4 regions of the Enterobacter cloacae complex sp. genome follow, and region 3 is predicted to be linked to each of the others. Evidence: predicted binding sites of a transcription regulator. Region 3 holds the regulator's gene; each other region holds the start of a gene.
What was found. The regulator PhoB, encoded in region 3, activates phosphate uptake and scavenging genes when phosphate is short. The targets are predictions, from matches to a motif close to CTGTCATAAAACTGNCNNAT.

Region 1 (7,429 bases), 1.5 Mb from region 3:
CAATACCCATACGATGTGGGTAATCGCATAGTGCGTTTTGTTAAACTGAGGTTAAAAGAATATTATGATGCGAATCGCGCTCTTCCTGCTCACCAACCTAGCGGTTATGGTGGTATTCGGGCTGGTGCTAAGCCTGACGGGAATTCAGTCGAGCAGCGTTCAGGGTCTGTTGATTATGGCGCTGCTGTTTGGTTTCGGTGGCTCTTTCATTTCACTGCTGATGTCGAAGTGGATGGCACTGAAATCCGTGGGCGGTGAGGTTATCGAGCAGCCGCGTAACGATATGGAACAGTGGCTGGTGAGCACGGTTGCTCAGCAGTCAAAGCAGGCGGGCATTGCCATGCCGCAGGTGGCGATCTACCACGCGCCGGATATCAACGCATTTGCTACCGGTGCACGTCGTGACGCGTCCCTGGTGGCCGTCAGTACCGGTCTGCTGCAAAACATGAGCCGTGACGAAGCGGAAGCGGTTATTGCTCACGAGATCAGCCACATCGCCAACGGCGATATGGTCACCATGACCCTGATCCAGGGCGTGGTGAACACCTTCGTTATCTTTATTTCCCGTATTCTGGCGCAAATCGCTGCCGGGTTTATGGGCGGCAACCGTGATGAGGGTGAAGAGAGCAACGGCAACCCGCTGATCTATTTTGCTGTTTCGATGGTGCTGGAACTGGTGTTCGGTATCCTGGCAAGCATCATTACCATGTGGTTCTCCCGTCACCGTGAGTTCCATGCGGATGCCGGTTCAGCGAAACTGGTGGGTCGTGAGAAGATGATTGCGGCGCTGCAACGTCTGAAAACCAGCTACGAGCCGCAGGAAGCGAACAGCATGATGGCCTTCTGCATCAACGGTAAATCCAAGTCGTTGAGCGAGCTGTTTATGTCTCACCCGCCGCTGGATAAACGTATCGAAGCGCTGCGTAGCGGTGAATACCTGAAGTAATACCAGCCGCATGAATAAAAACCGGGCAGGAGACCCTCTCCGCCCGGTTTTTTTATGCCTGCGCCTTCGGCTGGGTGATACGAAGCCCGCTGACAACAGCCGCGAGGGTTGCCAGCGTCCCAGCGGTGATCAGCGCAACGTGTGTCGCATTTTGCCCGGCAAGGTTAAACATCAACGCCACCAGTGCGGCCCCGGTGCTTTGCCCTAATAGTCTTGCCGTCCCCAGCATTCCGCTGGCACCACCGCTGCGATGGCGTGGGGCAGAGGTGATAATCGTGTGGTTATTCGGTGACTGGAACAGACCAAAACCTGCACCGCACAGGATCATGCGCCAGATAATATCCAGGTCCCCCGGCGAGGAGGGCAGTAGCGCCAGCGCAAACAGTCCCACAGCCATGACTACCAGCCCGATAGCCCCCAGCAGTCCGGCGTGAACTCGCTCAATAAGATACCCGGCCAGCGGGGCCATCACCATGGTTGCCAGAGGCCAGGGCGTGAGCAGCAAGCCCGTTTCCACTTCCGAACGACCGATCACGCTCTGTAAAAAGAACGGCAGCGCAACCAGCGCCAGCATCTGGGCGCAAAATGAGCAAATTGAGGTGCAAATAGAGAGCGAGAACAGCGGTATACGCAGCAAATCTACCGGCAGTAACGGCACGGGGAGCGCCAGCTGGCGTCGTACAAAGAAAAAGCCGATGACAAGCAGGGCAACGATTTCTGTGGCAATGAGCGTTAGCGACTGCCCCTGCGCAAATCCGCTCAGCGCGGTAATCAGCAGGCCAAAGGTCAGCGCGTTCATCACGGCGCTGGGCAGGTCGAAGCGTGGCGTGGTGCTTTTCGGACCATTTTCCGGGAGATAGCGCAGGGCGAAGAAGATAGCCACGATGCCAAGGGGCACGTTGATGGCAAACAGCCACTGCCACGAGGCGACAGACAGAATGGCTGCGGCAATCGTCGGCCCGGCGGCAGACGACACGGCGACAATAAAGGAGTTAATGCCCATGCCGCGTCCAAGGTGGCGATGAGGATAGATAAGCCGAATCAGGGCCGTATTCACGCTCATCAGCGCCGCGCCGCCGAAGCCCTGAGCGATACGCGCCAGGGTGAGGGTGTGCAGTGAATCGGAAAGGGCACAGAAGAGCGAGGTGAGGGTAAAGACCACCAGCCCGCACTGGTAAACCCGCCGATAGCCAAACATATCGCCGAGGAAAGAGAGTGACAGGAGGGAAATCACAATCGCGATCTGGTACGCGTTCACAATCCAGATGGAGCTTGCGGGAGACGCATTAAGATCATTTGCAATGGTAGGAAGAGCAACGTTGGCAATCGCACCGTCAAGGACGGCCATCGAAATGCCGATGACAATAGTGGCAATTGCCCCGTACCGCTGCGGTAAGGGCAAGCCATCAGAAACGTTTTTTTGCATGGGAAAAGAATGACTCAGCGTGAAATTATTTTCAGGGTAACTATTTTAGCACCGTTATTTCGGTTTTATGTCGCAGATTTGTAACGAAGTAAAGCCAGATAGATTGCAGCACGCATCACACGAATTTATAATAAAAACCAGTTCTGATTTTTATAAAACACTCTCCATGAGGTGATAAATGGCAATCGCAGATTTGGATAAGCAGCCAGATTCTGTTTCTTCCGTGCTGAAGGTGTTTGGCATCTTGCAGGCGCTCGGAGAAGAGCGTGAAATTGGTATTACAGAGTTGTCTCAGCGTGTGATGATGTCGAAAAGCACCGTTTATCGCTTTTTGCAGACGATGAAATCATTGGGTTATGTCGCGCAGGAAGGAGAATCAGAAAAATATTCTCTGACCCTGAAGCTGTTTGAACTAGGCGCTCGTGCCTTGCAAAACGTGGATCTGATCCGCAGCGCGGACATTCAGATGCGTGAACTTTCACGGCTGACGAAAGAAACAATTCACCTCGGCGCACTGGATGAAGACAGCATTGTTTACATCCACAAAATTGATTCCATGTACAACCTGCGCATGTATTCACGCATCGGTCGCCGTAACCCGCTCTACAGTACCGCAATTGGTAAAGTGCTGCTGGCCTGGCGCGATCGCGAAGAGGTGAAGCAAATCCTTGACGGCGTGGAATACAAGCGTAGCACCGACCGCACTATCACCAGTACGGATGAACTGCTGAGCGTGCTGGATAGCGTACGCGAGCAGGGCTACGGGGAAGATAACGAAGAGCAGGAAGAAGGGCTGCGCTGCATCGGTGTGCCGGTGTTTGACCGCTTCGGCGTTGTCATTGCGGGCCTGAGCATCTCGTTCCCAACGCTGCGTTTTTCCGAAGAGCGTCTTCATGAGTATGTGGCAATTCTGCATACCGCAGCGCGCAAAATTTCAGAGCAGATGGGCTATAACGACTACCCGTTCTGAACGATGCCGCCAGTAAAAAACGCCGCACTTTTGCGGCGTTTTTGCAAATTGAGTTCAGCGCTGATTAGCCGTTATCAACCACGACAGAGGACTTACGCAGTACGGGACAGTTGCTTAGCCCGATGATCCCGCTGTCTGAATGGATGTACTGCGCCGTGCTTACCCCCTGGGCGGTGAGATATTTACACTGAATACCCAAACCCGCGGCATTTTCTTTGCTTCCCATTAATACGCCATACCCACTTAACAGCAGGCCGATCCACACAAGTGCCAGTACAATTACCGTACGAACGAGTAAACGCATCGATGCCTCTTTTTTCTTTGTTGTCATGGAGTAAGCGTAACGGGTTTACGCAGTGAAACAAGTGCACGATTCCGAAAAGAGTCAGTTGAAGGTACAGTTAGCCCCTGTTTAAGATAGCCGTGATAACCTGGCTACATCAGGTCATAAGACGGAGTGTGGAGTGAAAAAAATACGCTGGGTAATTCTGGTTATAGTGTTGATAGCATGCGTGGTGCTGTGGACGCAGACTATCAATGTGATGTGCGATCAGGATGTACAGTTCTTTAGCGGCATTTGTTCAATCAATAAGTTTATCCCCTGGTAGACGTCATTTTTACGCTGAGCGATGTTCTTACGTGGCGGCAGTGGTAAAATAGCGGTTTTTACTGAGGTGGTGAAATGGGTGAGTTACTGAATTCGGGGCTGCTGAGCATTGCATCCCTGGTAATGGCGTTGGTTGTGCTGGCTGTTGGCCTGGTACTGTGGTTCTTCGTTAACCGCGCCAGTTCCCGCACAAACGAGCAGATTGAGCTGCTGGAAGCGTTGCTGGATCAGCAGAAAAGGCAGAATGCGTTGCTGCGTCGTTTGTGCGAAGCCAACGAACCGGAAGCGAAAGCGATACCGAAGGACGCTACTGCTCCGCAACAAGACGAGGAAGACTTCATTCGCCTGGTAGCCGAACGATAGTCTGCCCGGATCGGGGAGGTGGCCTGAGCGTACGGCGTAAACCTCCTCCCTTATCACGTTTTTCCCGCAACATCCCCGCAAAGAATTAAGCAGTAGTTAACTCTTGTTTCAGTGCACTGAAAACTGGCGAATATTTATCCTTATTTAACAAATACCGTTTCGTTGAATAAATAGTGTGCTTAACTCACCAAAAGTGTTTTATTTTTATCGAAACGTTTTGCTTGCCTTCTTTTGAGGCAGAGTCATAAAAATTTCATTATTTTGGTGCAGAATAACGCTTATTAAATGGTGGATTTTAATACAGTTAGCAATAGCTGATTAACTTTTTATATTCACTGTCACACGTTGGTGCGTTGCATTGTTTTCAGCATAACTTTTCACAAAAAGTTCTAACTCAGTCATTCCTTTAAAGAAAAGTAGGGTTTGGGATGGACGCTTTGAAATGATTGAGCTATGTTTAAAAAGTCTTTGATTACAGGGCGCGTCAAGGCACTCTGTAGGCCGTTAGATCAGGTGGCGCTTCATTTGACAATACGCATAACCGTGCAGATTGTTCTGGAGTAACACGTGAATTTGTGCGGCGGATCGAGACACGTTTAAAAATGGCTTGCCATATTAAACGTTGTGTGTGATAACACGTTTTGGGTCAAACGAGGTACAGTTCTGTTTATGTGTGGCATTTTCAGTAAAGAAGTCCTGAGTAAACACGTTGTCGTTGAATACCGCTTCTCTGCCGAACCTTATATTAGTGCCTCAAGCAGTAATGTCTCAGTTTTATCTATGTCAAAGCCTGCGGGCTAAGAAAACACTCTAAGGAATTTTGCAAATGGCAAAGATTAAAGGTCAAGTTAAGTGGTTCAACGAATCTAAAGGTTTTGGTTTCATTACTCCTGCTGACGGCAGCAAAGACGTGTTCGTACACTTCTCTGCAATCCAGGGTAACGGCTTCAAAACTCTGGCTGAAGGCCAGAACGTTGAGTTCGAAATTCAGGACGGCCAGAAAGGCCCAGCTGCGGTTAACGTAACTGCTATCTGATCGAATCACTGCTGACTGAAGCGCCAGGCGCTTCGCTCTCAGACATAAGCCTCGCCGATGCGGGGCTTTTTTATTCGCTTATTTTTCAAAATATTACGTAATCCACCTCTGTTAGTATCTTGTTGCAAACCCGTGAGGTTATTAGCATTCTTTTCCCGTCTTATTATCCGTTTTTCCCGTTAAATCAGGGCGTTGATCAACAGCCCTGGGGTTAAGGTGAAAAAAAAGACAATAACGACCACTGGAAACTTTACGCCGGCACGTTTTGCACTTCTGTGTCTCGCCATCTTTTGTAGCCTCGCGTTTCTGCTGGGCCGCGTGGCGTGGCTACAAATTATCAAACCGGATAATCTGGTGAAGCAGGAGGATATGCGCTCCCTGCGCGAAGTGGCGATAGATGCCCCGCGTGGAATGATTGTTGACCGTGAAGGGCGTCCCCTTGCGGTAAGCGTACCCGTGCAGGCCGTCTGGGCCGATCCCAAAACCGTGCTGGAAAAAGGGGGCGTCGGGTTTGATTCGCGCTGGCAGGCTCTGGCAAATGCCTTACATCTTTCTCTGAGCACGCTCGCATCCCGGATTAACAGCAACCCGCACGGGCGATTCATTTATCTTGCCCGTCAGGTTGATCCCTCCCAGGCAAAGTGGATCGATAAGCTGCGTCTTCCCGGTATTAACCTTCGCGATGAGTCCCGCCGCTTTTATCCCGCCGGACACGTGGCGGCTAACCTGATTGGCTTCACGAACATTGATGGTCAGGGTATTGAGGGCGTCGAGAAAAGTTTCAACACGCAACTCACCGGGAAGGCAGGCGTGCGGCTGGTCAGGAAAGATCGCTATGGACATGTGGTGGAGAACCTCACTGAGGTGGCCCCCGTTCCTGCACACAATATTCAGCTCAGTATCGATGAACGCCTGCAAACCATCACCGAAGACGCGCTGGATAATGCCGTGGCGTGGAACAAAGCCGAGTCAGGCGCGTCGGTACTGATTAATATCCAGACGGGCGAAATACTGGCGATGGCCAGCTTCCCGGACTTCAACCCCAACAATCGGGAAGGAGCAACGCTGGATGATTTTCGCAATCGCGCGATCAGCGACACCTTTGAACCGGGCTCGACAGTTAAGCCTCTGGTGTTGATGACGGCGCTACAGCAGGGGCTGGTTCAGCCTGACAGCGTGATAGACACGCATCCCTACACTATTGATGGGCATCGTATTCGCGACGTAGGCTACTATCCGGAACTGACGATGACCGGGATCCTGCAAAAGTCCAGCGACACGGGCGTATCCCGTCTTTCGCTGGCGATGCCCGTGCAACGGTTACTGGATACCTATAAGCACTTTGGGTTTGGCGAGAGTACCGGGCTTGGCTTAACGGGGGAAAGCGCTGGCTTACTGCCACAGCGAAAATTCTGGAGCCAGTTAGACCGGGCGACCTTTGCATTCGGCTATGGCCTGATGGTCACCCCCCTCCAGCTGGCGCATGTGTATGCCACCATCGGCAGCTATGGTATTGAACGGCCTCTGTCCATTACCCGTATCGATCCGCCGGTGATTGGCAAGCGGGTGATGCCCGAGGAAATTGTTCACGAGGTGGAACACATGATGGAGAGCGTCGCGTTACCCGGCGGTGGCGGGATCAAAGCAGCGGTGCGTAACTATCGCGTGGCGATTAAAACCGGGACGGCCAAAAAAATCGATGAACACGGTAAGTATGTGGATAAATACGTCGCCTACACTGCGGGCGTTGCGCCCGCCAGCGATCCCCGTTTTGCGCTGGTGGTGGTGATCAACGACCCGAAAAACGGCGCCTACTACGGCGGGGCCGTTTCTGCGCCCGTTTTCAGCGAAATTATGGGGAACGTACTGCGTCTGGAAAACGTAAAGCCTGACGGGCTGCCGGCAGATTCTGACCATCTGATTGTGATGCGTCACCCGGCCGTTTATAACCCTGGCGAATAGCGGTACACTTCGCCTTTTGGTTTACGCCCTGGAGTTGTCATGTCTTTCAGCTGTCCCCTTTGCCACGCGCCGCTGACGCGCGCGGAGAAAACGTTTATCTGTCCACAGGGACATCAGTT
Region 2 (7,429 bases), 140 kb from region 3:
TACAGGCTGTGGCGTCGTAATCGGTCCAGCAGGTCAATCAGCGGCGAGGCGCGGCTCTCTACGTCTACCACCAGACGTGATGAAGGCCATTGATTCAAATCGCTGAGGGCTGCTTCCAGCGTGGAGTAGTCGCAGCAATTGCTCAGGGGCGAATGCCCGCTCAGAAAACCGGAACGGAAAAAGTTATCCTGTGTGACCAGAACGATAAAGGGAGCATCGGTTTTGCGGGTCTGGTTGATTGACTGGCTCAAATATTCGAGACGATCAAAAAATGGGAGAGCAAAAGGCGAGTGCGTAGAACCCAGTGAATCACTTCCTGTCCGACGACGCCGGTAACGGCGTACTGTCATTCGCATAGCTTCCCTCTTGGCGATGACCGTTCAGTCCTCCTGCCATCTCCAGGATGGCCAATAATATCCCTGACCGAAGCGCGCGCCAGCCTGAAGCGCACACTCACGATCCTTTTCTGTTTCAATGCCTTCTATAAGCACATTGGCAGCAATTTTTGAACAAAGCGCGACCAGCTGCGTCAGCGCTGGCGTTGCACGTAGTCGCCAGAAAGCCATCTTATCGATTTTGATTCCGCTTAACGGCAGACGGCAGGATAAAAATGCGCGCCCTGACGCTTCATCAATATCATCCAGCCAGATCCGATGCCCCTGCGCCGTCAACTGCTGAAGCGCACAACTTACCCTCAGACGTGTCGGGTCTGAGAGGGAAAAGAACGAGGCAGGCTCCACGAGTTCAATGTTCAGCGGCGGGCTGTTAAGTTGCAGTAAACGCTGGAACATATCCGGGATGGTCAGAACGGTTATCGGCACATTTATGAAAAGGTTGTCACAGGGAGAGGGTTTTTTTAACGCAGCGATCTGGGCTTCCAGCAGCATAAGCGCCCGGGCGGCGGACCAGTCGCGGAAAAAGTCTTCGCTTTGCTGATGCGGTGACAGCACGCTGAGCACTTCGGCCCCAATTGTGCGGGAAGAGGAGAGGGCGACAATGGGTTCAAGCTTGATGCCTGTAATGTCGCGTGAGATGTGCTGCATGCACGAGGGGAAACCTGTCTGGTCTGGCGCTGTCACTCCGTCGTCCTGTTCACTTCCAGCCTCCAGGTGGCCGGGATACCGCAGGACAGTGTGACGGCGAAGTAAACAGGAAAACAGCAGGCGTTACTTAAAAGCGGCTAAGCCTTTTCGCAGCCCGTAAAAGGAGCATAAATGTTGAAAAAACAGCCGTATTTACAATCAGCTAGTCATTATCGGCAGAGAAGGCGGAAAAGGCATTGACTCACTACGCATTGACCGTATAATTCCAGGCGTTTCACCACCGCGAAGTATACTCTTCTCCGTGCGCCCTTAGCTCAGTTGGATAGAGCAACGGCCTTCTAAGCCGTAGGTCGTAGGTTCGAATCCTACAGGGCGTGCCATTAAATATCATACACTTAAGCCTCCTTCACATTCTCCTGATTTCCGCTGTTGGACATATTTGGGACAACAACGCTAAAAAAAAGCGTTAATTCACATTTTTGACAGCATAATTGGCTGTTATAACAGTATTTTTCTTACGCTATGGCATTTTTGCCGTTCCTCTACCATGCTCATTACACCTCACCGTTTCGCGTGGGGCCTTTTCGTAGTTGCTCATTAATCTCAAGGAAAAAGGTTATGAAAAAAACGACTGCTATTTTGTTGGGCACCGCGTTTCTGTTTACCACCAACGCCTTTGCGGCTGAAATGATGACAAAAAACGAATTCGAAAAAGTTGAATCGCAGTACGAAAAAATCGGTACCGTGAGCACCGCTAACGAAGTCTCTGTCGATGATGCGAAAAAAGAGCTGGTCGAGAAAGCCGATAAAGAAGGCGCTGATGTGCTGGTGCTGACCTCCGGTAACACCAACAACAAAATTCACGGCACCGCCGATATCTACAAGAAAAAATAATGCCTGATCAGCCACCCCCGTACGCGGGGTGGCTGTGCGTCACGCTTTCTCCCGCCTGCATACCCTCCCGTCTTACTTTCACCGTTTACACAGAAAGAAACGCGCGTTTACGCTTGATAACGCATGGATAATACGTATAGTTCTCATTTGCATTTCTCTTAATAAATTCTAAGGCCCGACAACGGGTCATTTTTGCGCGCACGTTAAACGAGTTAACTATGAACAACACCACAATGCACAAAACGCTGCTGGCGATTGCCATTGGCGCGGTTACCCACTCCGCCTTTGCGGCGGATGAAAAAAAAGAAGACACCATCGTTGTCCAGTCCACCGCGGGGAGTGATTTTAAACCCGGCGGTGACCAGCTGGTGCCCGCCTTCCTTGACGGGCAGGTGGCCAACGGTGGACGTATGGGGATGCTCGGTCAGCAGAACGCCATGGACGTGCCGTTCAACATCATCAGCTACACCTCGAAGCTGGTGGAAGATCAGCAGGCAAAAACCATTGCTGACGTAGTCGCGAACGACGCGGGCGTGCAGTTTGTGCAGGGTTACGGCAACAGCGCGGAAACCTTCCGTATTCGCGGCCTGAAGTTTGACGGCGACGACATGACCTTCGGTGGCCTCTCCGGTGTGCTGCCGCGTCAGGTGGTGGATGCCCAGATGGTCGACCGCATTGAGATCTTCAAAGGGGCAAACGCCCTGATGAACGGCGCGGCAAGCTCGGGCGTGGGCGGGATGATTAACCTTGAGCCAAAGCATGCCGGGGAAACACCGCAGGCGAAAGTGGGCGTGGACTACACCTCGGATTCCCAGATTGGCACCACGCTGGATGCGGGGCGTCGCTTTGGTGATAGCGACCAGTTCGGCGCGCGCGTGAACCTCGTGCATCGTGAAGGCGAAACCGGCGTTCCGAACGACCGCCGCCGCACCACGCTGCTCTCCACCGGCCTGGACTACAAAGGCGACCGCTTCCGCACCTCGCTGGATCTCGGCTATCAGAAGAAAACCTTCCACGGCAGCCCGACCAGCGTCAACATCTCGGCGGTGGATTTCGTGCCTGAACCGCCGAAAAACGATCGCAACTTCTCGCAGAAGTGGGCCTACAGCGATATCGAAAACGAGTACGGGATGTGGCGCAGCGAGTATGACATCACCGACAGCTGGACGGCCTATACCGGCCTCGGCGCGCAGCACGCGCACGAAGAAGGGATCTACAGCGCGCCGAAGCTGGTGGACAAGAGCGGTAACGCAACGGTCAGCCGTCTCGACACCAACCGCATCAGCGATTCCGTCAGCGGGATGGCGGGCATTCGCGGTAACTTCACTACCGGCTTCGTATCGCACAAGGTCAACGTCGGCTATTCCGCGATGACCAAAAACGAAAAGATTGCGTGGAAGATGTCGGCGACGAAGGATAACCCGACCACCAACATCTACCACAACACCGGCGTGGCTATGCCGGACAGCACCAACTTCAGCGGCTCAGGCGGCAAATACAGCGATCCGCTGACCAGCGGGCGCACCCGTACCCAGGGCTGGCTGCTGAGCGACACCCTGGGCGTGCTGGACGATAAATTGCTGTTCACCGCCGGCGCGCGCCATCAGAAGGTGGTTATTCGCGGGTACAACAAAATCACCGGCGCGGAAAACGACGCGGACGGTTTCGACGGCAGCCGCTGGATGCCAACCTACGGCGTGGTTTACAAACCGTGGGAGGAAATCTCCCTTTACGCTAACCATACCGAAGCGTTACAGCCCGGTGAAACCGCACCTAACACCGCCACCAATTACGGCCAGAGCACCGGTATCGTTCACTCTAAGCAAAATGAAGTGGGCGTGAAGGCAGACTTTGGCCGCGTGGGCGGCTCCCTGGCGCTGTTTGAAATCAAAATGCCGTCTGCTATCCTCGACGACAGCGGACACTTTGGCCTGGACGCTGAACAGCGCAACCGTGGCGTGGAGCTGAACGTCTTCGGCGAGCCCATGCTGGGGATGCGTCTGAATGCCAGCGCCACCTGGCTTCAGGCCGAGCTGACCAAAACCAAAAATGGCGTGAATCAGGGGAACGATGCGATCGGTATTCCGAACTTCTACGCCGTGCTGGGCGCGGAGTACGATATCAGGCCGATTGAGGGGCTGACGGCCACCGCGCGCGTTAACCACTCCGGCACGCAGTATGCCGATCTCGCGAACAGCAAAAAGCTGGACAGCTACACCACGCTGGATCTGGGCATGCGCTATCGCTTCGCGGTAAACCACAATGAAAACCAGATGACGGTGCGCGCAGGCATCGACAACGTGACCAACGAAAACTACTGGTCAAGCGTGGACGATTCCGGTACCTACATCACTCAGGGCGAGCCGCGAACCTTTAAGGTCTCGGTGGGCTACGAGTTCTAAGCGTTCCACCTCGTTATCCGGGGCAGGGACGCCCCAATCCCTTCGTCATCGTGTTATAAAATTGTAACAAAAGCTTCTTACACTGGTCGCCAACTCTTTTACCTCTTGGCCAATGACAGGAAGCCGCTATGGGCAGACCCCTCAAATCTGTTTTCAAAAAAGAACATCAAGACGATATCAGTAACCGCAGCGCTAACCCGGTATTTTCCGAGGTTGCGGAGATGTTCCTCTCCCGCCGCCGTTTTCTCCAGATGGGGGCCGTTGCGGGGGCCGCCGTATCATTCCCGTTTCTGATCAAACCTGAGAACGCCATTGCCGCGGTCTCAAAACCGTCCGCGCTGGCAAAAGCGGTGTCGCTTGGGTTTACCAGCATCTCTGTTTCCACCGAAGATACGGTCAGGGTGCCGGAAGGCTATATTGCCCGCCCGTTCTATCGCTGGGGCGATCCGACGGGTCTCAAAGACAACATGCCGGCCTTTAAGCCGGACGCCAGCAACACCACGGACGAACAGGCCGCGCAGGCGGGCATGCATCACGACGGCATGGCGTGGTTTAGCCTGCCGCAGGGGGGGCAAAGCCCGGAGCATGGCCTGCTGGCGATGAACCATGAATATATCGACAACGGGATGCTGTTTACCGACGGTACGGCGAACTGGAGCCTCGACAAAGCCCGCAAGGGGCAGAACGCGATGGGCGTGTCGGTGGTGGAAGTGAAAAAAGCGGGCAGCGGCTGGGAGGTGGTTCGTCCGTCTTCGTTCGCGCGCCGTATTACCGTCAATACGCCGATGCAGCTTACCGGTCCGGCGCGGCATCAGGACTTAATGAAAACCGCCGCCGACCCGCAGGGGGAGCGCGTGCTGGGCACCATGCAAAACTGCGCTAACGGCCATACACCGTGGGGCACCTACCTCACCTGCGAGGAGAACTGGTCGGATATTTTTGTGAAAAAAGCCGATCTCAATCCGCTGGAAAAACGCTACGGCATCAGCGACAGCGATGAATCCTACCGCTGGAACGAAGTGGATGAGCGGTTCAGCGTCGATAAAACGCCTAACGAACCTAACCGTTTCGGCTGGGTCGTGGAGATCGATCCTTACGACCCATCCTCCACGCCACGCAAGCACACCGCGCTCGGACGCTTCAAGCATGAGGGGGCAGCCGTCACGCTCGCCGCCGATAATCGCGTAGTGGTCTATATGGGTGACGATCAGAAGTTCGAGTACATCTATAAGTTTGTCTCGGACAAAAAATACGATCCGGCGAACCGGGAAGCCAGTATGCAGCTGCTGACCTCCGGCACGCTGTACGTCGCCAGGTTCAACGAGGACGGCAGCGGCGACTGGCTGCCGCTGATCTTCGGGCAAAATGGCCTGGATAAGCGCAACGGGTTTGAAAGCCAGGGCGATCTGCTGATTAAAACCCGCCTGGCGGCCGACGCGGTGGGCGCGACGAAGATGGATCGCCCCGAGTGGATCGCCGTCGATCCGCACGCCAGCGGCAGCGTCTACTGTACGCTCACCAACAACAGCGATCGCGGGAAAGAGGGGAAAGCGCCGGTGGATGCCGCCAACCCGCGCGCCAACAACGTGTTTGGGCATATTATGCACTGGCATGAAGACGGGGCCGATCCTGCTGCCGCACGCTTTAAGTGGGATATTCTGGTTATGGCCGGGCGTACCGACGGCGACGATCCGAAGGCCAAAGGCTCCATGCAGGGCGCGGAATTCGGCAGCCCCGACGGCCTGTCGTTCGATCACCAGGGCGTGCTGTGGATCCAGACCGATGTCTCCTCCAGCACCATTAATAAGAAAGCCTACGAGGGGATGGGCAATAACCAGATGGTGGCGACCATTCCGGGCACCAACGAGTATCGCCGTTTCCTGACCGGGCCGCGCGGGTGTGAGATCACCGGCATTGCGTTTACGCCGGACAACCGCACGCTGTTTATCAACATTCAGCATCCGGGGGAGGGCGGGGATGATATTACCGACCCGGCCAATCCTCGCGCTGTCTCAAACTGGCCGGACGCCAGCCCGAACGGACGCCCGCGATCGTCCACGGTGGTGATCGTGAAAGCGGACGGCGGGATCATCGGCTCGTGACGTTTACGCGCCGGGCGCATGCGCTGGCCCGGCGTTAAGCTTGCTACCACCAGCATGAAGTGTTAAAACGTGCCCCTTCTAAAAAAGAGACAGGGGTAGGGCGTGAAAGACGCGTCATCCGCTTCAGGCCATGGTAGCGCTGAAGCTTCGTCGGATCAGAATCCGACGCTGCAACGTGGTTTGCAAAATCGACATATTCAGTTAATTGCCCTCGGCGGCGCAATCGGTACCGGGCTGTTTCTCGGCATCGGCCCCGCCATTCAGATGGCCGGTCCCGCGGTTCTGCTGGGTTACGGCATCGCCGGGATCATCGCCTTCCTGATCATGCGCCAGCTCGGCGAGATGGTCGTTGAAGAGCCGGTGTCCGGCTCCTTCGCGCACTTTGCCTATAAATACTGGGGCCCGTTCGCAGGCTTCCTCTCCGGCTGGAACTACTGGGTGATGTTCGTGCTGGTGGGCATGGCGGAGCTGACCGCCGCCGGCATCTACATGCAGTACTGGCTACCGGACGTGCCCACGTGGATCTGGGCGGCGGCTTTCTTCATCATTATTAACGCCGTTAACCTTGTGAACGTGCGCCTGTATGGTGAGACCGAGTTCTGGTTTGCGCTGATTAAGGTGCTGGCAATTATCGGCATGATCGGCTTTGGCCTGTGGCTGCTGTTCTCCGGCCACGGCGGCGAGCGAGCCACTATCGACAACCTGTGGCAGCACGGCGGCTTCCTGGCGACCGGCTGGAAAGGGCTTATCCTCTCGCTGGCGGTCATTATGTTCTCCTTCGGGGGTCTGGAGCTGATTGGCATTACCGCGGCTGAAGCGCGCGACCCGCACAAAAGCATTCCGAAAGCAGTCAACCAGGTGGTGTACCGTATTCTGCTGTTCTACATCGGCTCGCTGGTGGTGCTGCTGGCGCTCTACCCGTGGGTGGAAGTGAAGTCCGACAGCAGCCCGTTTGTGATGATTTTCCATGACCTGAACAGCAACGTGG
Region 3 (7,429 bases):
GCCATGCCGTGCAGCATGCGGCCCACGCCGAACACGTCACTGTTGATGGCCGACAGCGAGGCGGTCAGCACCACAAAGTTGAGAATACTGGCCGCAAACGCAATGCCCATATGCTGGAAGGTCAGAACAAACGGGCTGCCGTTGGTGCCCACCTGGTTCCACGGGTAGATGGACATAATCACAAACAGCGTGCCCACATAGAACACCAGGATGCGCATCGGCACCGAGTTAATGGCGCGCGGAATGGACTTCTCAGGGTCTTTCGCTTCCCCGGCGGTGATGCCGATAATCTCGATACCGCCATAGGCGAACATGACCATCTGAAGCGACATGACCATCCCAAGCCAGCCGTTGCTGAAGAAGCCTCCGTTGCTCCACAGGTTATGAATGCCGGTTGGCTGACCGCCGTTACCGATACCCCAGATAATGATGCCGAAACCGGCGAGGATCATGATGATAATGGTCGCAACCTTGAAGAAGGAGAACCAGAACTCCAGCTCGCCAAACACCTTCACGCTCATCAGGTTAACGGCGCAGATGATCAGTACCACGCTCAGCACCCAGATCCAGTGCGGCACGGCGGGGAACCAGACCCCCATATAGATACCAAACGCCGTTACGTCAGCAATCGCGACAATCAGGATTTCGAAGCAGTAGGTCCAGCCGGTGATAAAACCGGCCAGCGGGCCCAGGTTTTCCTGCGCGTAGCGTGAAAACGAGCTTGCAGACGGGTTATGAACCGACATCTCACCCAGCGCACGCATGATGATATAAGCCGCGGCGCCGCCGATGATGTAGGCCAGCAGAACGCTTGGACCGGCCATTTTGATGGCATCTGCCGAGCCATAAAAAAGACCGGTGCCGATAGCCGAGCCCAGCGCCATAAAGCGGATGTGGCGGGTGCTCAATCCACGTTTAAGTTTGTTAGTGCTTTCCATTAAAATCTTGCCATTCAACACGAAAAAAACAAAAAACCACGGGGCCTTAAGCCCCGTGGTTAAACAATTTGTTGCCGTTGATTAATGAGCGTTGGAGGTTACCTGACGCCCGGCAGCACGGTCCCAAACAATCGCCAGAACCAGCGCAACAACGGAAGGCATCAGCCAGGCCAGGCCCTGCTCGGACAGCGGCAGACGCTGTGTCCAGGCTGGCAGGATTTCTGCAAATGCTGATGCTTTGATCCCGTCAAGGATACCAAAAATCAGGCTGATAAACATGGTTGGCGCAATAATTCGCGTAGAGTTATGCCACCACGGACGCGTGAAGCTCAGCACGACCAGCACGATACATGGCGGATAGATCGCCGTCAGCACCGGAATGGATACCTGAATCAGGTGGCTCAGACCGAGGTTCGACACCGCCATGGAGAAGATGCCGAGGATAAACACCAGCGTGCGGTAAGAGAGCGGCAGATACTGGGCGAAGAACTCTGCACAGGCGCAGGTCAGGCCCACCGCCGTCACCAGGCACGCGAGGAAAATCAGCGCTGCCAGCAGCATGCTGCCTGCCCCACCAAAGGTGTGCTGCACGTAAGCATGCAGGATCGCCGCGCCGTTTGCGCTCTGATCGACCAGCGTTGCGCTATCTGACCCCAGACGGAACAGCGCCAGATACAGCAGCGTCAGGCCGACACCGGCCATCAGGCCAGCCCAGATGGTGTAGCGGGTCAGCAGACGCGCTTCGGTCACACCGCGAGAACGCGCGGCGTTAACGATAACAATACCAAACACCATCGCGCCGAGCGTATCCATCGTCAGATAGCCATTCACGAAACCGTTTGAGAACGCCGCGTTCTCATACGCGTCCATCGCGGAGCTGATAGGACCCGCAGGCCAGACGATAGCCGCAACCGCCAGCACGATCAGCGCCACAATTTTCAGCGGTGCCAGGAAGTTCCCTACGGTATCCAGCAGTTTGCCCGGATAGAGAGAAACCAGAATCACGATGGCGAAGTAAATCAGGCTGTAAATAAACAGCGGCATCGCACCGTCACCGGTCAGCGGAGCGATACCCACTTCAAAGGAGACGGTCGCCGTACGCGGGGTTGCGAACAGCGGGCCAACGGCCAGATAGCAGACGGTTGCCAGCAGAACGCCGGCCACTTTGCCAATCGGGGTGCTGAGGCTGTCCACACCGCCGCCCACTTTCGCCAGCGCGATGACGGTCAGTACCGGTAGACCCACGGCAGTCAGCAGGAAGCCAAACGCAGCCGTCCAGACGTGTTCACCCGCCTGTAAGCCAACCATTGGCGGGAAAATGATGTTGCCTGCGCCAACGAACAGCGCAAATGTCATAAAGCCCAGCGCGATAATGTCACGCGATTTCAAGTGATGGGTCATAAAACCTTACTGCCTGTGGATGTGGTGTTGAAAACGTTGAGATTTTCGCCATCCCTGACGGGACAATGCAGCGGAAAATTTGCTCAATTTCAGCGGGATATGCTCCCGTCCTGGCGTGGAGAAGAATAGTTTTTCGATTTACCACGCATATACAGTCGGTCTGACAGTATATGGGGGGCAATTTAAACGCTTATAACGTTTAAAGGCAAGGAGGGATCGTAAAACCAGAACAATATGCCAGCATGAAAATGCAGACCAAAATAATATGCCATGTATAAGAAAAACTCATGGCTAATCATGCGAACAAAAAAGCAGCAGCCGTATAATATTCAGCCGCGTTTCGCTTGACTGCAAAGCAAACGAGCCAGCAAACGCTGGCCCGTGGAAAGGTAAACTGACACGCCTGCCATCAGGCGCTTTTTTTGGCAATTAATCGTTCCGGAAGCACGAAGCTGAAGCGCGTGCCCTTGCCCAGGGTACTTTCGATATCAAGACGGCTGTCGTGGTGGCTCACCGCATGCTTCACGATTGCCAGCCCCAGTCCGCTTCCCCCGGTCTGCCGCGAGCGCGCTTTATCCACCCGGTAGAACCGTTCGGTAAGACGCGGGAGATGTTCTGGCCCAATCCCCGGGCCGTTGTCCTCGACGCTAAATTCAGCGCCCGCCGGGGTATGCTGCCAGCGCACCGTAATATGCGTCCCTTGCGGGGTATGATTCACGGCGTTATACACCAGATTTGAGATAGCACTGCGCAACTCATCTTCACTGCCAAGCACTTTCAGCGTGTTATCAACGTCAAAAGCCAGCGTGTGCTGATTATGGCTCAGCGTTTGGGCCTCGCGCTCTACCACCCGCAGCATCATCGGCACGTCAATGATGTCGTTTAGCGCCAGCGACGGGGCTGCCTCAATCTTTGAAAGCGTCAGCAGCTGTTTGACCAGCCCTTCCATGCGGAACGTCTGCTCCCGCATGGTATGCAGCGCTTTCTCACGCGGCGCCCCCTCCAGCGTTTGTTCCTGCATCATTTCCAGGTAGCCCTGAAGCACCGTCAGCGGCGTACGCAGCTCGTGACTGACGTTAGCAAAGAAGTTACGGCGCGCGCCCTCAAGCTGGTGCATCTGGGTTACGTCACGCGCCACCATCAGCCACTGCCGATCGCTGTAGGGCATCACGCGGATTTCCAGATGACGACCGTTGTTGAGCTTAAGGTTATGCGGACGGGTAAAATCGCGCTTTTTCAGATACAGCGTGAACTCGGGATAACGCAGAAGGTTAAGGATATTTTGGCCATTATCATCCGGCCAGCGCAGGCCCAGCAGCTGTTGCGCGAGGCCATTACACCAGAAGATGGTCCCTTCTTCCGTCGTCAGGATCACCGCGTCCGGCAGCGACTCCGCGCCGCTGCGAAAGCGTTTGATCAGGCTTCCCAGCTCACGACGACGCTTTTTATTACGCATCTGCATCTGGTGCAGGCCGTAGAGCAGCGGCTCCCAGCTCCCGCTTCCCGGCGGAGGTGTCATACTCCTGTCGACCCATAGCCACCATGACAGGCGCAGTAAATTCCAGAAATGCCAGACGAGCAGTCCCGTCACGGCCACCAGTAAAAACCACGGCAGATAGCCAAAAACAGCCCCCAGAATGAGGGCCGGAATACAGCATAAGATCAGTTCAAAGACGAGCCTTTTCCATGACAGACGTTCCAGCACGCGTCACACTCCTGTCATTGTTCAGAAACGGGTCGAGAAACGATAACCCGTGCCGCGGACCGTCTGTACCATGCGATCGTGGCCGCTCAGTTCCAGTGCTTTACGCAGGCGGCGAATATGGACGTCAACCGTTCGGTCTTCGACATAGACGTTAGTTCCCCAGACGTTATTCAGCAACTGTTCGCGGCTGTAAACGCGTTCCGGGTGTGTCATAAAGAAGTGAAGGAGTTTAAATTCGGTGGGCCCCATATCGAGGGGATTTTCACCGGTCATGACCCGGTGTGAGGTAGGATCGAGGCTCAGCCCCTGCATCTCAATCACCTCTTCCACCGCCATCGGTGAAATACGGCGCATCACCGCTTTGATTCGAGCCACCAGCTCTTTCGGGGAGAACGGTTTGGTAATGTAATCGTCCGCGCCGGTTTCCAGACCGCGCACGCGATCCTCTTCCTCACCGCGCGCCGTCAACATCACTACCGGGATATCGCGGGTCATCGCCTCGCGCTTAATATGCTTGATAAACTGCAATCCGGAACCGCCAGGCAGCATCCAGTCCAGCAGGATCAGGTCGGGCCAGGGTTCATTCAGCTGGTTCACCGCGCTGTCATAATCTTCCGCTTCAACCGGCTGGAAGCCATTTTGTTCAAGCACGAAGCACACCATTTCACGGATCGGAGCTTCATCTTCTACGACCAGAATACGTCTCGCCATACTTTGCCCTGTCTTATCGTATTTAAGTTACAAGTCTGTAATGCGGCGTCATTATGCGTCAGATTTATGACAGATTTATGAAAAACATTACCACGGTAAATGGCAAACTGTTGTTTTATTACAGCGGTTATTTTCCGCTCCCCGAAAGTTTATAATCCTGCTTTCTTATTATTGCCACGGATCTCTTATGCGCATACTTCACACCTCAGACTGGCACCTGGGTCAAAATTTTTACAGCAAAAGCCGCGCCGCGGAACATGAAGCGTTCCTGAACTGGCTGTTGGAGACGGCTCAGGCTCACGAGGTGGACGCAATCATTGTGGCGGGCGACATTTTTGATACCGGATCGCCGCCGAGCTATGCGCGTGAGCTGTACAACCGTTTTGTGGTCAACCTCCAGCAAACCGGTTGTCATCTGGTGATTGTCGCCGGAAACCATGATTCCGTGGCGATGCTGAACGAATCCCGCGATATTCTGGCGTACCTCAATACCACCGTGGTAGCCAGCGCCGGCCACGCGCCGCAGATCCTGAAAAAACGCGACGGCACGCCGGGCGCGGTGCTGTGCCCTATCCCGTTTTTACGCCCGCGCGATATCGTGCAAAGCCAGGCCGGCCTGTCCGGCAGCGAAAAGCAGCAGCATCTGTTGCAGGCCATCACGCGCTATTACCACCAGCAACATACGGAAGCCTGTGCCCTGCGCGGTGAACAGGCCATTCCGATCGTTGCCACCGGACACCTCACCACCGTCGGGGCCAGTAAGAGTGACGCGGTGCGCGAAATTTATATCGGTACGCTGGACGCGTTTCCGGCGCAGAACTTCCCGCCCGCTGACTACATTGCCCTCGGGCACATTCACCGGGCGCAAATCATCGGCGGCTGCGAGCACATCCGCTACAGCGGCTCGCCCATTTCGCTCAGTTTTGACGAAACGGGCAAAGCCAAATCCGTGCATCTGGTGAGCTTCACCGACGGCAAACTCAGCGCCGTTGAGACGCTTGAGGTGCCGGTCACCCAGCCGCTGGCGGTGCTGAAAGGCGATCTGGCCGCCATTACCGCCCAGCTTGAACAGTGGCGCGGCGCAGCGCTTAGCCCGCCCGTCTGGCTCGATATCGAAATCGCCACCGACGACTACCTGTACGATATGCAGCGTAAAATTCAGACGCTGACGGAAGATCTTCCCGTGGAGGTGCTGCTGGTACGCCGCAGCCGCGAGCAGCGCGAGAAAATTCTGCTGAGCGCTCAACGTGAAACGCTGAGCGAACTCCGGGTTGAAGAGGTGTTCGCGCGGCGGCTTGCGCATGAAGAGATGGACGAGGCCAGGCAAACGAGGCTTAACGAGCTGTTTGCCCAGACCCTGCATACCCTCAATGACGAGGAAGAAAACGCATGAAAATTCTGAGCCTGCGTCTGAAAAATCTCAATTCACTGAAAGGCGAGTGGAAAATTGATTTCACCGCGGAGCCGTTCGCCAGCAACGGGCTGTTTGCCATCACCGGTGCCACCGGCGCAGGTAAAACCACGCTGCTGGACGCTATCTGCCTGGCGCTCTACCACGAAACGCCGCGCCTTAATAAGGTCTCCCAGGCCCAAAACGACCTGATGACGCGCGATACCGCCGAATGTCTGGCAGAGGTGGAGTTCGAGGTTAAAGGCGTCGCCTATCGCGCTTTCTGGAGCCAGAACCGTGCCCGCAACCAGCCGGACGGAAACTTACAGGCACCGCGTGTGGAGCTGGCCCGCTGCGAAGACGGCAAAATTCTGGCCGACAAAGTCACGGATAAGCTGGAACAAACCGCCGCACTGACCGGGCTGGACTATGGACGCTTTACCCGCTCGATGCTGCTCTCTCAGGGGCAGTTTGCCGCTTTCCTGAATGCGAAACCGAGCGATCGCGCTGAGCTGCTGGAAGAACTGACCGGCACGGAAATTTACGGCCAGATTTCCGCCATGGTCTTCGAAAAACATAAAGCGGCACGCAGCGCGCTGGAGATGTGTGAAGCGCAGGCCGCAGGCGTTGTGCTGCTGAGCGAGGAACAGCAGCAGCACTTGCAGCAAAGTTTGCAGGCACTCACTGACGAAGAAAAGATCCTGCTGGCCCGGCAGCAGAGCCAACAGAAAGATTTTCAGTGGCTTACGCGTAACGACGAGCTAATACGTGAACAGCAGCGCGCAGCCGTTTCGCAGCAGCAGGCGCAACAGGCTCTGACGGACGCCGCTCCCCAACTGGCGAAGCTTCAGCTGGCCCAGCCCGCCGCCCAGCTGCGCCCCCTGTGGGAGCACCAGCAGGAGCAGACCGCCCGCCTGTCGCAGACCACAGAGCGAATTGCTGAAGTAAATACTCGCTTACGCGACAGAGCGGCACAGCGCGCGCGTATCCGCAACGGTGCGCTGCGCAACCGTGAACAGTTGCAGACAGAGCACACGGCGCTGACGCAGTGGCTGACCGAACACGATCGTTTCCGTCAGTGGGGACAGGAAATTGCCGGCTGGCGGGCGCATTTTACGCAGCTGAGTCGCGATAAAAATCAGCTCGCGGCCCAGTCGGCGCGCATTGCTGAGCTCCGCCAGAAGCTGGCCGGGATGCCGGAAAGTACGCTGACGCTGACGGCTGAGGCCATCACAACCGCAATGGAGCAACAGGCACACACGCGGGCGCTTCGCCAGCGCCTGA
Region 4 (7,429 bases), 380 kb from region 3:
AACCGACAATTAACAAAACCCTTTGGAGAAGCCCGATGGCTCACCACGCACGCTGGACGATGTCGCAAGTCACTGAATTATTCAATAAACCTTTTCTGGAGCTGATGTTTGAAGCGCAACAGGTGCACCGCCAGCACTTCGATCCTCGGCATGTGCAGGTCAGCACGCTGCTGTCGATCAAAACCGGGGCCTGCCCGGAAGACTGCAAATATTGCCCGCAAAGCGCACGCTACAAAACCGGTCTCGAATCCGAACGCCTGATGGAAGTCGAGCAGGTGCTCGACTCCGCGCGTAAGGCCAAAAACGCCGGCTCGACCCGCTTCTGCATGGGCGCCGCGTGGAAGAATCCAAATGACCGCGACATGCCCTATCTGGAGCAGATGGTGAAGGGCGTGAAGGAGATGGGGCTTGAGGCCTGCATGACCCTCGGCACGCTGAACGAGGAGCAGGCGCAGCGCCTCTCCGCGGCGGGGCTGGATTACTACAACCACAACCTTGATACCTCGCCAGAATTTTACGGCAATATCATCACCACGCGCACCTATCAGGAGCGTCTGGACACGCTGGATAAAGTGCGCGATGCGGGGATCAAGGTCTGTTCCGGCGGCATCGTGGGGCTGGGCGAGACGGTAAAAGATCGTGCCGGCCTGCTGTTACAGCTGGCGAACCTGCCTACCCCGCCGGAAAGCGTGCCCATCAACATGCTGGTGAAGGTAAAAGGCACGCCGCTGGCGGATAACGAGGACGTGGATGCCTTCGATTTTATCCGCACCATCGCGGTGGCGCGCATCATGATGCCGACCTCCTACGTGCGCCTCTCTGCCGGTCGCGAGCAGATGAGCGAGCAGACCCAGGCGATGTGCTTTATGGCCGGGGCCAACTCTATTTTCTACGGCTGCAAGCTCCTGACCACGCCGAACCCGGAAGAGGACAAAGACGTCCAGCTGTTCCGCAAGCTGGGGCTGAACCCGCACCAGACAGAGGTGCTGGCGGGGGATAACGAGCAACAGCAGGAGCTGGAGCAGCAGATTATCAACGCCGACACCGACCAGTTCTACAACGCGGCAGCCGTATGACCTGGCAGGCACGTATCAATTCCGCGCTCGACGAGCGTCGGGCAGCGGATGCGTTTCGGGTACGCGGGGTAGTGGAAAACGGCGCAGGCCGTTTTCTCACCCGGGAAGGCCGGCGGTTCTGTAATTTCTCCAGCAATGATTATCTTGGCCTGAGCCAGCACCCGCAGATCGTTCGCGCCTGGCAGCAGGGCGCGGAACGATACGGCGTGGGCAGTGGTGGCTCCGGGCACGTCAGCGGCTACACCACGGCGCATCAGGCGCTGGAGGAGGCGCTGGCCGACTGGCTGGGTTACCCGCGAGCGCTGCTGTTTATCTCCGGTTTTGCCGCGAATCAGGCGGTCATTGCCGCCCTGATGGGCAAAGACGACCGCATTGTCGCGGACCGCCTGAGCCATGCGTCCCTGCTTGAAGCGGCACACCTCAGCCCGGCACAGCTGCGGCGTTTTGCCCATAACGATGCCGCTCATCTGAACGTCCTGCTGGGGAAACCCTGCACAGGACTTCAGCTGGCGGTAACGGAAGGGATCTTCAGCATGGATGGCGACAGCGCGCCCCTTGCCGCGCTGCACGACGCCGCAAAGCAGCAGAACGCCTGGCTGCTGGTTGACGATGCCCACGGCATTGGCGTTACCGGCGAGGAGGGACGCGGAAGCGCTTATCAGCAGGGCGTCAGGCCGGAACTGCTGGTGGTCACCTTTGGAAAAGGCTTTGGCGTCAGCGGCGCCGCGGTGTTATGCAGCGAGCCGGTGGCCGACTACCTGATGCAGTTCGCCCGACACCTGATCTACAGCACCAGCATGCCCCCGGCGCAGGCCGTGGCGCTGTCTGCCTCGCTGGACGTGATCCGCGGCGAGGATGGCGCTGAACGCCGCGCGCGCCTGGCTGAACATATTCAGCGTTTTCGTCGGGGAGTCAGCGAGCTTTCTTTCCGGCTAACCGACTCCCGCAGCGCCATTCAGCCCGTAATGGTGGGTGAAAACCCGCGCGCGCTGGCGCTGGCACAGATGCTGCGAGAACGCGGGCAGTGGGTAACGGCGATCCGTCCGCCCACCGTGCCGCCGGGTACGGCGCGTTTGCGTCTGACGCTCACGGCAGCGCACGAGCCGCAGGATATCGATACGCTTCTGGAGGCTCTGCATGTCTCCTGTCAATAAACAGGCCGTTGCCGCCGCGTTTGGCCGGGCAGCGCAAAGCTATTCCCGGCACGATGAACTGCAACGCCTGAGCGCGCGCGGGCTGCTGGCCGCGCTCGGTGAGAGCCGGTTTGCGCAGGTGCTGGATGCCGGCTGCGGGCCAGGAGGCAACAGCCGCTACTGGCGCGCAGCCGGCAGCCACGTGACGGCGCTGGATTTATCCGCGCAGATGCTGGATGAAGCCCGCCAGCAGCAGTCAGCAGACCGCTATCTGGTGGCCGACATTGAGGCCATTCCGCTGGAGGATGCCCAGTTTGACCTCGTCTGGAGCCATCTGGCGGTGCAGTGGTGCGCCAGCCTGCCGCAGGCGCTACGCGAGCTTTACCGCATGGCGCGTCCCGGCGGAACGGTGGCCTTTACCACCCTGCTGGAAAGTTCGTTGCCGGAGCTGAATCAGGCGTGGAAGGCGGTGGACGAGCAGCCGCACGCCAACCGGTTTCTCGCTCACGAGCAGGTCATTCAGGCGCTGGCAGGCTGGCGCTATCGCAGCGTGGTCCAGACCGTCACCCTCGAATTTAGCGATGCGTTAAGCGCCATGCGCTCTCTTAAGGGCATAGGCGCTACGCACCTGCACGCCGGGCGGGCGAAGAAACCCCTTACCCGCGGGCAGCTCCAGCGTCTGGAGCTGGCGTGGCCGCAGGAACGGGGCCAGTTCCCGCTCTCTTATCATCTTTTTCATGGGATTATTGAACGTGACTGAACGTTATTTTGTTACCGGCACGGACACCGAAGTCGGTAAAACCGTTGCCAGCGCCGCGCTGTTGCAGGCGGCGCGTCTGCTGGGTAAAACGACGGCGGGCTATAAGCCCGTGGCCTCCGGCAGCGAGATGACGCCGGAAGGCTTACGCAATACCGATGCGCTGGCGCTACAGCGTAACAGCAGCCTTGCGCTGGCCTATTCTGCGGTAAACCCCTATACCTTTGCTGAACCCACCTCGCCGCACATCGTCAGCGCTGATGAAGATCGGCCGATTGATTTTTCGGTTCTCTCTTCCGGGTTACGCGCTCTGGAAACGCAGGCCAGCTGGGTGCTGGTGGAAGGGGCCGGTGGTTGGTTCACCCCGCTGTCTGACGAGCAGACGTTTGCTGACTGGGTGCAGGCCGAACAGCTTCCGGTGATTCTGGTGGTGGGCGTGAAGCTTGGCTGCATCAACCACGCCATGCTGACCGCGCAGGCGGTGCAGCAGGCCGGGTTGCGTCTGGCTGGGTGGATTGCCAACGACGTGGTTGCGCCGGGCAAACGTCATGCTGAGTATCTGGCGACGCTGAAGCGAATGCTGCCTGCGCCGTTCCTCGGGGAGATCCCGTGGCTTGCCGACGGCGCAGAGCAGGCGGAAACCGGACGCTATCTTGACCTCAGCGCCTTATGCCCCGCCCCATCCAGTGGGCAATAAGATCGTCATCCAACTCGTTAACGTGGCCCTGCGCCACGTTACGCCCGCGATAAAGCATGCAGAAACGATCCGCGACCCGGCGGATGAACGACAGCTGTTGCTCCGCTAACAGCACCGTCATGCCCAGCTCCCGATTTAGCCGCACCAGCAGTTGCCCGAGCCTGCGGGCAAAACGTTGACCTGCGCCATGCATAGGCTCGTCCAGGATCAGCACGCGCGGGCGATTAACCAGCGCGCTGGCGAGGGCGAGCTGATACTGGTCGTCAGGGGACAGCGTAGAGGCCCGGATCTGTCGCAGCGTATAAAGCTCCGGAAACAGGGCGTATACCTCATTTTTTAATGCCGGATCGGGTTTCCCCGTCGCCCGCATGGCGATATGCAAATTTTCATCGACGGTCAGTTGGGAAAATATCCGCCGGTCCTGCGGGACGTAGCCTATCGTTGGCGTCGCAGGACATTCTGAGGCAGGGCTGAGCAAATTTCGCGGCGGTGCACCGGCCTCGTGCCAGATGATGGTGCCGCTCTCGACGGGCACTTTCCCGGTAATGCAGTTCATGAGCGTGGACTTACCCATACCCGGCAGGCCAACGATGCCTGTACAGATGCCTTGCGGGAAATCGATGTTCACGTTCCATAGCGTATGTTGGCTTCCGTAAAACTGATTTACAGCACGCAGACTCAACATCTTTCTCTCCTTAAAAATGTGTGGGGTGATGCTCAGATTGATATCTGCAAAACGCCTGCCAGGAACTTCATAATGATTAAAAAAAGGCCGTTTTTAGGAATAACTCACTGCTAAAAGCGCAACGTTTGTTCGAAATGCACGCTTCCGGTGCCGTGCATGTCGGGTTGTGGTGCAGTGAAAATGACGGAAATGTGATTAAGATCTCGCCAGACGCTTATGAAAAAATGAACGTTTTCCAGGCAAAAAAGAGTGATAAAAATATTTTATTGCCGCTTCGTGGGAAAAACCGGGAATTTGCGGGAGTGCATGCTGTACGGGCTGGAGGCAGTTATCCACTATTCCTGTGGATAACCTTGTGCATTAGAGTTAGAAAACACGCGATAAGCGAGAGAATACGCGGGTTACGCCCAAATTGATGCGAAACGCGGCTTTAGGAAATAGTCTATATTTTTTAACGAATTAGATAAAATCAATTCCCTCAACCCCGGCGAGACCTGTTGCCATAAAACTTTCATAACCGCCCTTGACAAATGTTAAAAAAGTAATAGTTCTGGGGATAACCCCCTGAGGCTGGTGTTTTATAGGGTCACAGTCGAAATTTGGCTCGCGAACGCACTAATCGTCTCAGTGCTACGCTAAATATCCTGACACGCTACTGGTTTTTCATCCAGTGTTTTTTACTGGCAATCCTGGCCACAACGAGTAAAATTACTCACCTGCCGCTTATTCTGTCATCAGGTCGTCGCCAATGAGTAAACCGTTCAAACTGAATTCTGCTTTCCGTCCTTCCGGGGATCAGCCCGAGGCCATTCGTCGCCTGGAAGAGGGGCTGGAAGACGGGCTGGCGCACCAGACCCTGCTGGGGGTAACCGGTTCGGGTAAAACCTTCACCATTGCCAACGTCATTGCCGATCTCCAGCGTCCGACGATGGTCCTCGCGCCGAACAAAACGCTGGCGGCGCAGCTGTATGGTGAGATGAAAGAGTTCTTCCCGGAGAACGCGGTGGAATATTTCGTCTCTTACTACGATTACTACCAGCCGGAAGCCTACGTTCCCAGCTCTGACACGTTTATCGAGAAAGATGCCTCGGTGAACGAACATATTGAGCAGATGCGTTTGTCTGCGACCAAGGCGCTGCTTGAGCGTCGCGATGTGGTGGTGGTGGCCTCGGTGTCGGCGATTTACGGCCTGGGCGATCCGGATCTCTATCTCAAGATGATGCTGCACCTGACGCAGGGGATGATTATCGATCAGCGGGCGATTTTGCGCCGTCTGGCGGAGTTGCAGTACACCCGTAACGATCAGGCATTCCAGCGCGGGACCTTCCGCGTGCGCGGTGAGGTGATTGATATCTTCCCGGCGGAATCGGACGACATGGCGCTGCGCGTCGAACTGTTCGACGAAGAGGTTGAACGCCTGTCGCTGTTCGATCCGCTGACCGGTCACGTCGAGTCGGTGATCCAGCGCTTCACCATCTACCCCAAAACGCACTACGTGACGCCACGCGAGCGTATCGTGCAGGCGATGGAAGAGATCAAAGGCGAGCTGGCGGACCGCCGCAAGGTGCTGCTGGCGAACAATAAGCTGCTGGAAGAGCAACGCCTGAGCCAGCGTACCCAGTTCGATCTGGAGATGATGAACGAGCTGGGCTACTGCTCCGGTATTGAAAACTACTCGCGCTACCTCTCCGGGCGCGGGCCAGGTGAAGCGCCGCCAACGCTGTTCGACTATCTTCCGGCGGACGGCCTGCTGGTGATCGACGAATCTCACGTTACGATCCCGCAGATCGGCGGGATGTATCGTGGTGACCGGGCGCGTAAAGAGACGCTCGTGGAGTACGGCTTCCGTCTGCCGTCGGCGCTGGACAACCGTCCGATGAAGTTTGAAGAATTTGAGGCGCTCGCCCCGCAGACCATCTACGTATCGGCAACGCCGGGCAACTACGAACTGGAAAAATCCGGTGATGACGTGGTGGACCAGGTGGTGCGTCCGACCGGGCTGCTGGATCCGATTATCGAGGTGCGGCCCGTGGCGACGCAGGTGGACGATCTGCTCTCGGAAATCCGTGCCCGTTCCGCCATCAACGAGCGCGTGCTGGTGACCACGCTCACCAAACGTATGGCGGAAGATTTGACGGAGTATCTGGAAGAACACGGCGAGAAGGTGCGGTATCTGCACTCGGATATCGATACCGTGGAGCGTATGGAGATCATCCGCGACCTGCGCCTGGGCGAGTTCGACGTGCTGGTGGGTATCAACCTTCTGCGAGAAGGTCTGGATATGCCGGAAGTGTCGCTGGTGGCGATTCTGGACGCGGACAAAGAGGGCTTCCTGCGTTCTGAGCGCTCGCTGATCCAGACCATTGGCCGCGCCGCGCGTAACGTCAACGGGAAGGCGATTCTGTACGGGGATAAAATTACCCCGTCGATGGCCAAAGCCATTGGCGAAACGGAGCGCCGTCGCGAGAAACAGCAGCGCTACAACGAAGAGCACGGCATCACGCCGCAAGGGCTGAACAAGAAGGTGGTGGATATCCTGGCGCTGGGTCAGAACATAGCGAAGACCAAAGCGAAAGGCCGCGGCAAGGCCCGTTCAGTGGTGGAAGAGGATACCGTTGCGCTGACGCCGAAAGCGTTGCAGCAGAAGATCCACGAGCTGGAAGGGCAGATGATGCAGCACGCGCAGAACCTGGAGTTCGAAGAGGCTGCGCAAATCCGCGATCAGCTGCATCAGCTGCGGGATCTGTTTATTGCGGCATCGTGAGTTTTTTGCCCGGTGGCGCTGCGCTTACCGGGCCTACAGGTTTCGCGTCTCTTGTAGCCCCGGTAAGCGCAGCGCCACCGGGGTTTTTGTTAACCCAATTCCTGAATCGCTTTCTCCAGCGCCTCGCGCAGCAGGTGGCGGTCGTGACGATATTTAATATCGCTGGCTTCCAGCGGCTCCTGCACCACCACGCGATCGCCAATCCCTGACACATCCACTTTCGGCCCAACCACGACACCGTCGATAATTTTCTTACCGACGTACTGTTCCATCAGGTTCAGCTTGTCCGCCAGCGACAGGCTCGCCGCCGCCGGGCT

Region 1: a site for PhoB is predicted at 2,440-2,459, ahead of kdgR (DNA-binding transcriptional regulator KdgR). Genes of this name have one in related genera too.
Region 2: a site for PhoB is predicted at 4,390-4,409, ahead of DBR02_RS16260 (PhoX family protein). Genes of this name have one in related genera too.
Region 4: a site for PhoB is predicted at 4,846-4,865, ahead of uvrB (excinuclease ABC subunit UvrB). Genes of this name have one in related genera too.

The regions. Positions count from the first base shown of each region.
Region 1 covers NZ_LT991957.1:4,692,285-4,699,713, reverse strand. Annotated here, with positions in the region: gene htpX (protease HtpX) at 65-946, shown strand; gene DBR02_RS23005 (MFS transporter) at 999-2,372, opposite strand; gene kdgR (DNA-binding transcriptional regulator KdgR) at 2,551-3,342, shown strand; gene DBR02_RS22995 (YobH family protein) at 3,407-3,646, opposite strand; gene mgrB (PhoP/PhoQ regulator MgrB) at 3,807-3,950, shown strand; gene DBR02_RS22985 (YebO family protein) at 4,025-4,312, shown strand; partial or broken gene DBR02_RS22980 (DUF2627 domain-containing protein) at 4,982-5,126, shown strand; gene cspE (transcription antiterminator/RNA stability regulator CspE) at 5,139-5,348, shown strand; gene ftsI (peptidoglycan glycosyltransferase FtsI) at 5,565-7,310, shown strand; gene rlmA (23S rRNA (guanine(745)-N(1))-methyltransferase) at 7,350-7,429, shown strand, end outside.
Region 2 covers NZ_LT991957.1:3,289,170-3,296,598, forward strand. Annotated here, with positions in the region: gene DBR02_RS16235 (helix-turn-helix transcriptional regulator) at 1-356, opposite strand, end outside; gene DBR02_RS16240 (EAL domain-containing protein) at 381-1,043, opposite strand; tRNA gene DBR02_RS16245 (tRNA-Arg) at 1,347-1,423, shown strand; gene yahO (DUF1471 family periplasmic protein YahO) at 1,662-1,937, shown strand; gene DBR02_RS16255 (TonB-dependent receptor) at 2,156-4,339, shown strand; gene DBR02_RS16260 (PhoX family protein) at 4,468-6,441, shown strand; gene pheP (phenylalanine transporter) at 6,544-7,429, shown strand, end outside.
Region 3 covers NZ_LT991957.1:3,150,892-3,158,320, reverse strand. Annotated here, with positions in the region: gene proY (proline-specific permease ProY) at 1-938, opposite strand, end outside; gene brnQ (branched-chain amino acid transporter carrier protein BrnQ) at 1,020-2,339, opposite strand; gene phoR (phosphate regulon sensor histidine kinase PhoR) at 2,749-4,044, opposite strand; gene phoB (phosphate response regulator transcription factor PhoB) at 4,066-4,755, opposite strand; gene sbcD (exonuclease subunit SbcD) at 4,943-6,148, shown strand; gene sbcC (exonuclease subunit SbcC) at 6,145-7,429, shown strand, end outside.
Region 4 covers NZ_LT991957.1:3,532,819-3,540,247, forward strand. Annotated here, with positions in the region: gene bioB (biotin synthase BioB) at 36-1,076, shown strand; gene bioF (8-amino-7-oxononanoate synthase) at 1,073-2,230, shown strand; gene bioC (malonyl-ACP O-methyltransferase BioC) at 2,214-2,969, shown strand; gene bioD (dethiobiotin synthase) at 2,962-3,663, shown strand; gene DBR02_RS17435 (ABC transporter ATP-binding protein) at 3,626-4,348, opposite strand; gene uvrB (excinuclease ABC subunit UvrB) at 5,097-7,112, shown strand; gene yvcK (uridine diphosphate-N-acetylglucosamine-binding protein YvcK) at 7,202-7,429, opposite strand, start outside.